2 regions of the Pseudomonas sp. FW507-12TSA genome follow, and region 1 is predicted to be linked to the other one. Evidence: riboswitches for the same ligand, from Rfam matches in the RefSeq annotation. Region 1 holds a riboswitch; the other holds the start of a gene.
What was found. Region 1 has a riboswitch for manganese ahead of AC3WK8_RS06455 (manganese efflux pump MntP). Riboswitches for the same ligand answer to the same signal wherever they lie in the genome.
Positions count from the first base shown of each region.

Region 2: linked by a shared signal. The riboswitch ahead of AC3WK8_RS02375 (TMEM165/GDT1 family protein) and the one ahead of AC3WK8_RS06455 (manganese efflux pump MntP) in region 1 are both predicted to bind manganese.

Region 1 is NZ_JBYSWT010000005.1:30,100-34,415, reverse strand. Features, by position in the region: gene AC3WK8_RS06460 (GNAT family N-acetyltransferase) at 127-693, shown strand; gene AC3WK8_RS06455 (manganese efflux pump MntP) at 749-1,321, opposite strand; yybP-ykoY riboswitch at 1,332-1,492, opposite strand; gene AC3WK8_RS06450 (serine hydrolase domain-containing protein) at 1,659-3,482, shown strand; gene AC3WK8_RS06445 (MipA/OmpV family protein) at 3,489-4,289, shown strand.
Region 2 is NZ_JBYSWT010000002.1:60,059-64,374, forward strand. Features, by position in the region: gene AC3WK8_RS02365 (methyl-accepting chemotaxis protein) at 1-274, opposite strand, end outside; gene AC3WK8_RS02370 (M48 family metallopeptidase) at 546-1,367, shown strand; gene AC3WK8_RS02375 (TMEM165/GDT1 family protein) at 1,444-2,028, opposite strand; yybP-ykoY riboswitch at 2,117-2,240, opposite strand; gene AC3WK8_RS02380 (methyltransferase) at 2,292-3,290, opposite strand; gene AC3WK8_RS02385 (2-hydroxyacid dehydrogenase) at 3,323-4,288, opposite strand.

The DNA.
Region 1 (4,316 bases):
CCGCCGATTGCCGGTACAGCCAGAGATATTGATGCCGGTCAAGCAACCGCACCTCCACAAGGATGAAGCTTTGGGCAACCAGGGCTGTGGTTGCAGCCCGCCCCTCGCCTCCCAGGAGACTTGACCATGTCCAGCAGCGCTCTCGATATGCTCCCTCACCCGCCGTTCCCGGCGCAGCAAGGCCAGTACTGGATCGACGCCTTGAGCGACGGCAGCCATGTGTTGATCCGCCCACTGCGCCCGCAGGATCGGCAGCGGGAAAAAGCCTTCATCGAAAACCTTTCGCCCATCACCCGGCACCAGCGCTTTCTCGGCGAAGTCAAGGAAGTGGGTGATCAACTGCTCGACCAGTTGATGGATGTCGGCACCGCGCAACGGGTGGCCTACGTGGCCCTGGTACATGACAACGGCGAACTGCGGGAAGTCGGTATCAGCCGTTATGCCCAGGTGGACGACCAGCCCTGGCGCTGCGAATTCGCCGTGACCATCGCCGATGAATGGCAAGGCAAGGGCCTTGGTGCCCTGCTGATGCAGCACCTGATCGACGAGGCCCGTCACAACGGCTACCAGCAGATGTACTCGGTGGACTCGGCCACCAACTACAGCATGCGCCGCCTGGCCAAGCTCCTGGGCATGCGTAGCGCCATCGACCCCGACGACGCCACCCAGGTGATCCACAGCCTGGCGTTGTAACCCTCCAGGCCGTGCCTCAGCCCGAGATGATCGCCAGTAAAAACCAACTATAGGATCAAGCCACCGCCGACAAGTGCTCATAGAGGATCGCGCTGCCGACGATGATCAACACCAGGCCTCCCAGGGCCTCGGCACGCTGCCCCATGACCGTGCCGATGGCCCGGCCCAGCATGACGCCCAGGGTGACCATGGTCATGGTGGCCAGGCCGATGGCGGTGGCCGCCACCCAGATATTGACGTTGACGAAGGCTAGCCCTACACCTACCGCCAGGGCGTCGATGCTGGTGGCGAAACCGGTGACCGCCAGCAACCAGAATCCATGCGCCTTGGGCGCTTGCGGCTCGGCTTCAGTCTCCAGCCGCACCCCGTTGTAGATCATGTGCAGGCCCAGCGCCGACAGCAGGGCGAAGGCGATCCAATGGTCCCAGGCGGCCGCCCACTGGGCCGCGGCCTGGCCGATGAACCAGCCGACTACCGGGGTAATGGCTTCGATGACGCCGAATATCAGGCCGATGCGCAGGGCTTCGAGCAGGCGTGGCTTGAACATGGCCGAACCCTTGCCGACCGCAGCCGCGAAGGCGTCGGTGGACATGGCGAAGGCGAGGAAAATGATCGAGGCTGGATTCATCTTGGGTCTTCCGGTCGGGCTTGAGTCCACGACATGCCCACGCGCCCGACTTCAGCGCAGGTATGTCGATGGTCTCACCAACCGCAACGGCGCCCGCACCACGGCAGGTTGCCGAGAGTGTTGATACGGGCTCCACCGCAAGAAGCGGTGGCAGGCTACTCCCCAAAGAGGCGCGCAGCTTAACCCGCCACTTGTGAAAATTTCATCAGCGGCCCTGCATCCCCCGGTTAACTGCCGGTTTAACACTCTTTGACATTTTCCTGACAAAGCTGCCAAAGACTGGCCACACGCCCTTCCCTAGCATTCCCGGCATCCAATCCTTGTGCCCGGGTGTTTCATGTCCGCCAAACTCTTTGGCCTGCCGCTGCTGGGCCTCTTGCTCAGCAACCTGGGTTGCAACGGCCAGCCGCCGACACCTCCGAGCATCGTCCAGGGTGACTACGCCAGCATCATTCGCTACCTGAAGCAGTACATCCCGCAGCAAATGGCCGAGCACCAGGTGCCCGGCTTGTCCATCGCCTTGGTAGACGGCCAGGAGTTGATCTGGGCCCGGGGCTTTGGTTTCGCCGACAAGGAGCGGGGGCTGCAAGTGACCGAGAACACCGCGTTCCGTGCCGGTGCCTTGTCGCAGTTGCTGACGGCCACGGCGGTGATGCAACTGGTGGAGCAAGGTCGCTTGCAGCTCGATGCCCCCCTGCAAGCCACGCTCAAGGAGTTCTACGTCCGCTCGCGCTTTCACGACGACCAGGACGCCGCCGACCAGGCAGTGACCCTGCGCCGCCTGCTCAGCCACCAGGCCGGGATGCCTGGCGAATACCTGCATGACCTGCGCACGCCTCATGTCCTGGGCCAGCTACCGCAGAAGGTCAGCGGGGTATGGCTGAACAATGACCCCGGCACCCGCACCGCCTATTCCAACCTTGGCTACGCCTTGCTGGGCGCGGCTATCGAACGCAGCACCGGCCAGGACTTCGAGCAGCACCTGCAGGCCAGCCTGCTGCGGCCCCTGGGCATGCGCCAGTCGAGCTTCATCGGTGACAGCCGCCAGGAGCCCTATCGCGCCCGCGGTTACCAGGATGGTGCCGCCAGCGGCCATAGCCCGGAGCGCGACATTCCCGCCGGCGGCCTGTGGACCAGCCCGCGGGACCTGAGCCAGTTCGTCCGGATGCTGTTCGCCCAGGGTCACTACAAGCAACGCCAGTTGCTGTCGGCCAGCTCGATCCAGGAGATGACCCGCCCGCAGAACATCGGCAATGCCCTGGATTTCGACTGTGAAGTGGGCCTGGGCTGGTTCCTCTCGCCATGCGGCGACGAGTGGGTGCGCCCCGGCATTCGTACCTGGCAGCACAGCGGCATCGGCAACAACTTCCATGCCCAGGTCAGCGTGCTGGCGGAACAACAGCTGGCGGTGATCGTGATGAGCAACTCCGACACCGGCGAAACGCTGGTCCCGGGCCTGGTGACCCAGGCCTTGCGCCTGCTGCTGCAGGCCCACGGCGCTCCCGAGGAACAAGACACGGGCACTGGCCTGCCACCCCGTGAGCTGGCAGTACGGCGCCGGGTGCCGGAAGCCGCCGACCGCCAGCAACTGGCCGGTTTCTATGCCACGGCCTATGGCGTGCTGCGGATCAGGGACCAGGGCCAGCGCCTGTTCGGCGAGGTGGCTGGCGTGCGCTTCGAGCTACTGCGCGACGAACATGGCTGGCTGCGGGCGCAGAAAAAAATCCTCGGCCTCTGGCTCCGGGACCTGGGCGACCTGGGCCGGGTGCAACTGGATGTCGTCAGCATCCAGGGACATCGGGTATTCACCGCCAAGAGCCACGGCCAACTGCTGGCGGTGGGCGAACGCATCGATCCGGTGCCTTTGCCCGATAACTGGCTGGCCACGGTGGGCACCTACGAAGCCCTTGCCGACAGCGAGGAAAACACTCCCGTCAGCGGAGTCAGCATCGCCCTGGAAGAGGGCTTCCTGATGATCCGCAGCCTGCAGCAGGGCCGCACCCTGACTGATTACATCCTGGCCCCGGTGGACAACGCGCATGCGGTGATCGCCGGCCATGGTCCCGGCCTGGGCGACACCGTGCGACGCCAGATCAACGGAGTCAACGTCCTGGGCTACTCGTTCAAGCGTTCCTATAACACCAACTACCTGAGGTTCTAGACCGATATGAAAACCCTGAAACGCTCCGCCACCACCGCGCTGTGGCTCGGCACCCTGGGCCTGACCACGGCCTCTGCCGTGACCCATGCCGAGGATTGGAAATTCGGCGTCAACGCCGGGGTGGCCAGCGTTCCACGCTACAGCGGCAGCGACGAGCGCACCGTGGTGCCGATCCTCGGCGCCGAGGTCGTCAGCCCCTACGGCATCTTCCTCAACACCCAGCAGGGCCTGGGCTGGGGCAACAAATGGGGCGACCTGTCGTTCAGCACCTGGGTCGGCCCGAGCGAGTCGCGCCGCGACAAGAACCACATGGGCCAGGGCTCCAAGCGCCTGAGGGGCATGGGGGATATCAAGACCCGGGCGCAATACGGCGCGCACCTGGGCTACGACCTGGGCCCATTCGAGCTGGGCGCCACCGTGACCCACGCCGTGAAGAAGAACAACAACCGCGATACCGGCCGGGCCTACAGCCAGCTGGAACTGAGCATCGGCACCAACCTGTATGAAGGCAGCTACGGCAGCCTGGACGCCAGCGTCAACACCCTGTTCGGCAACGCCGACTACATGCAGACCTGGTACGGCGTCAGCAGCACCCAGGCGGCCAACAGTCGCTTTGGCGCCTACAACGCCAAGGGCGGGTTGGTCAGCAGCGGTGCCGACCTGACCTGGACCTTGCCACTCAACGAGCAGACCAAGCTGTCCACCCAACTGTCGATGGACTACCTGGGCAAGAAGGCTGCCGACAGCCCGATCGTCGACCGGCGCCTGCAGACGGTGCTGTCCACCCAGATCGAATACAGCTTCTAAGGCAGCAAAGAACACGGCCCGTGATCA
Region 2 (4,316 bases), on a different contig from region 1:
CCCGGCTGCCCATCAGGGCGTTGACCCGCACCAGGCCTGCGGCAATCAGCAGCGGCGCCTCCAGTTCCCGCTGGATCTGGCTGACCTGGGTCTGCGCCAGGCCGCTCAAGCGTTGCTCGATGACTTGCTCGAACTGGACCTGGGTCCTTTCCTGCACCATCTGCTGGGTCCGGGCGCCGGAGAACAGGGCATACAGCACCAGGGCTGCAACCACGCTGAGGACGATGGCTCCGGCCAGTGCGGCCACCGAAAACTGGATCGACTTGAACTTCATAGAGGCTCCGGGCGCAGGAATTGAGGTCTGCCGTGCTGTATCGGCCGCAGCCCTATGGGTCATTAGCCCGGATTGCACAAATGACGCCTCGAAGGAGGCGGAGGTCGTTAGTGGCAAGGTGCCATGTCAAATGCCACGGGCCCTGGGGACAAGATGAATTTTTTCCTGCAGCGCTGACCTGCATCTCAATTGCGAGCAAAAAAGCGTTTTGCATCTGGCGCGGATACCAACTCGCCCTTAGGATACGCGCCATGTTTTCAGGGAGGTTTTCATGAAGAAGAAGTCATTGGTTGTATGTGCGCTGAGCGCCGCGGTATTGCTCAGTGGTTGCGAGACGGTCAACACCACCAACGCAGGTGTGGTGGGCGTGGATCGCAAACAGTCCATGTTCAGCATGGTATCCAGTGCCGAGGTCAATCAGTCCTACGCACAGTCCTACCAGGAGACCCTGAGCGAGGCTAGCAGCCAGGGCGCACTGGACAAGACCAGCGCCAACGCCAAGCGCCTGCAGGTCATCGCCAACCGCCTGATTGCCCAGGCCCCGAACTTCCGTCCGGATTGCGCGCAGTGGAAATGGGAAGTCAACCTGATCAAGAGCGATGAGCTCAACGCCAACTGCGGTCCTGGCGGCAAGATCATTTTCTACTCCGGCCTGATCGAGCAGCTGAAGCTGACCGACGATGAAATCGCCGCGGTGATGGGCCACGAGATCGCCCACGCCCTGCGTGAGCACGGTCGCGAGGCGATGTCCAAGCAGTACGCGCTGGGTGCCGGCAAGCAGATCGCGACCCTGTTCGGTGTTTCCCAGCAGACGGTTGCCCTGGGCGACAACGGCGTCAACCTGTTGATGACCCTGCCCAACAGCCGTGAGAACGAGAACGAGGCTGACCTGATCGGCCTGGAGCTGGCCGCCCGTGCCGGCTACAACCCGAACGCGGCCATTACCCTGTGGAACAAGATGGGCCAGGCTGCCGGTGGTTCCGCGCCGCCCGAGTTCATGAGCACTCACCCGGCGTCCACCAGCCGTATCGCCTCGTTGCAGGCGGCGATTCCCAAGGTGATGCCGCTGTACCAGCAGGCCAAGAAGTCCTGATCCACCGCGTCAGCCGATGATGCATGCGCCGGCAAGGCGGTTCCCGTAACGGGGGCTGCCTTGCCGGCGTTTTCGTTTACAGCCAGCCGCTGCTCTGCATGGCCTTGTACACCGCGACCAGGGCCAGGATGACAAACGCCGATGCCGCCAGGCGCCGGATCAGGGTCAGCGGCAGTTTGTCCGCGGCGAAGTTGCCGGCAAGCACCACTGGTACGTTGGCGATCAGCATGCCCAGGGTGGTGCCGATGATCACCAGCCACAATTCCGGATACTGCGCAGCCAGCATGACCGTGGCGACCTGGGTCTTGTCGCCGATCTCGGCCAGGAAGAAGGCGATCAGGGTCGTGAGGAAGGGGCCGAACTTGCGCGCGGTGGTGGCTTCGTCGTCGTCCATCTTGTCCGGCACCAGGGTCCACAGCGCAGTGGCGGTGAAGCTGGCGGCGAGGATCCAGTGCAGGGTCGCATCCGAGAAGAAGCTGCCGAACCAGGCGCCTACCGCACCGGCGGCCGCATGGTTGGCCAGGGTCGCGGCGACGATGCCGGCGATGATCGGCCAGGGTTTGCGAAAGCGCGCAGCGAGGATCAGGGCAAGCAGTTGCGTCTTGTCGCCGATTTCGGCCAAGGCAACGATTGCGGTGGGAACGAGCAGGGAGTCCAGCATCAGGGTTTTCCTAAGGGGCGGGTCGACACGGCTATGACACGTACAGCCTTCCCGCCCCGGGTAAGGTGTGCGTGTCATAGGTCTTGTCAAACCCGGCAGCCCGTCTGTGCGGACTCTTGGGTCGCATGCGCCATGGTCTTCGGACCAAGTATGTTGACGCATGCCGGACGAGCGTGGCGCTCGTGGGAGACTACTCCCCTAGGACGGAGCGGATTCTGCCTAGGCAAAATCCTTTCGGCAAGCCTTGTTGGTGAAAAAGACGCTCAGCCGCGCTTGGCCCGGTAGATGCGGAAACCATCGCCTTCGGCCTTGATCGCGCAGGGCCCCAGATGCTCTTCGATCAGTGGCTGGTAGCGCAGGAAACTGTTGGCGACTACCCGCAGTTCGCCGCCTTTTTCCAGATGTTCCCTGGATTTTTTCAGCAGGTTTTCCGTGGCCTGATAGTCGGTGTGGACCCCGGTATGGAACGGCGGATTGGTCAGGATGCAGTTCAAGCCCATGGGCGCGGCATCGATACCGTCCCCGGTCAGGACCTCGCCTTCCAGGCCGTTGGCTGCCAGGGTCAGGCGGCTGCTCCGGGCCGCGAAGGCGTCCACGTCCAACAGGGTCACGCGGGTTTGCGGATAGCGGCGCTTGACCGTCGCCCCCAGCACTCCGGCGCCACAACCGAAATCCAGCAGGTGGCCGGCAGGCAAGTGGTCCAGGTGTTCGAGCAGCAGCGCGGTGCCGCGATCCAGGCGGCCATGGCTGAACACGCCGGGCAGGCTGACGACCTTCAGCGGACCTTCGGCCAATGGCAACAGGTACTCCTGGGCCAGGCTCTCCAGGGCCACAGGTTCGGGGACGTTGCTCACCGTGACCTGCCACAGCTGGCAATGCCTGGCGCTATCGAGCTTGCGCGGCTTGCCGAAGGCGGCGAGCTGCTTGGCGGTGCTTTCCACGCCGGCGCGCTTTTCCCCCACCAGGTACAGCTCGCGCCCGGCCAGGCGCGAAGCCAGGGTGTTGAGCAGGTAGTGGGCCAGGTCCTTGGACTTGGGCAGGAACAGCACGGCGCTGTCGAAGGCGCTGTCCGGGGCGTTCACCCCGAAATGGCAGCGGTCCGGGAAGCGGGCTAGCAGCGCCGTGTGGTCGCCGGCGTGCCAGCTCCAGCCCTGGGCGGCCGGCAGGCGGCCGAGCAGGTCATCGGCGCTCAGGCCGGCCAGCAATACCTGGCCCTGGAACAGCTCGGCCTGGCGTAAGAGTATTTCGCTGCGTATGTCCATCGTCCGCACCTGAAAAAAAGTGGCGCAGTCTATCAATTCACGACCCGCAGCGGTTCACCATTGAAGAAGGCCCGGGCATTTTCCACCAGTTGGCCGACGATGCGCTGGCGGGCTTCGCGACTGCCCCAGGCGTTGTGCGGGGTTACGATCAGGCGCGGGATATCGGCCTCCAGCAAGGGGTTGCCGTTGACCGGCGGCTCGACACTCAGGACGTCGGTGGCCGCGCCCCCCAGGTGGCCGCTGCGCAGAGCGTCGGCCAGGGCCTGTTCGTCGATCAGCCCGCCGCGGGCGGTGTTGACCACCAGGGCCCCGGGCTTGAGCAGGGCCAGCTCCCGGGCGCCGATCAAGTTGCGGGTGTGTTCGTTGAGCGGGCAGTGCAGGGTCAGGGCATCCACCTGGGGCAGCAGTTCGTCCAGGGGCAGGCGGTCGGCGCGCAGCGGGCGTCCGGGAATCTGTCCCAGGACCACGCGCATGCCGAAGGCTTCGGCCAGGCGTGCCACCGCGCCGCCCAGTTCGCCATGGCCCAGCAGGCCCAGGGTCTTGCCCGCCAGCTCCATGATCGGGAAATCCAGCAGGCAGAACTGGCTGGCCTGCTGCCAGCGTCCGGCAGCCACGGCCTGTTGATAATCGGCGACCCGTGTCGCCAGGTTGAGCAGCAGCATCAGGGTGTGCTGGGCCACCGACGGCGTGCCGTAGCCCTGGCAGTTGCTGACGGTGATGCCCTGGCGCCGGGCGGCTTCCAGGTCGATGTTGTTGGTGCCGGTGGCCGTCACCAGGATCAGTCGCAGCTCGGGACAGGCGGCCAGGGCCTGGGCGTTGATCGCCACCTTGTTGCTGATGGCCACCTGGGCTCCTTGTAGGCGCTCGGCCACCTGTTCCGGGGACGAATGGGCATGCAAGTGCAAGGGACTGAAACTGTCGTGCAGCGCCCCCAGATCCAGGTCACCCAAGTCAAGCGAACTGTGATCGAGGAAGACGGCGCGGCGATTGTCGGTCATGAACTGTACCTTTCGTGCGAGGAAACCA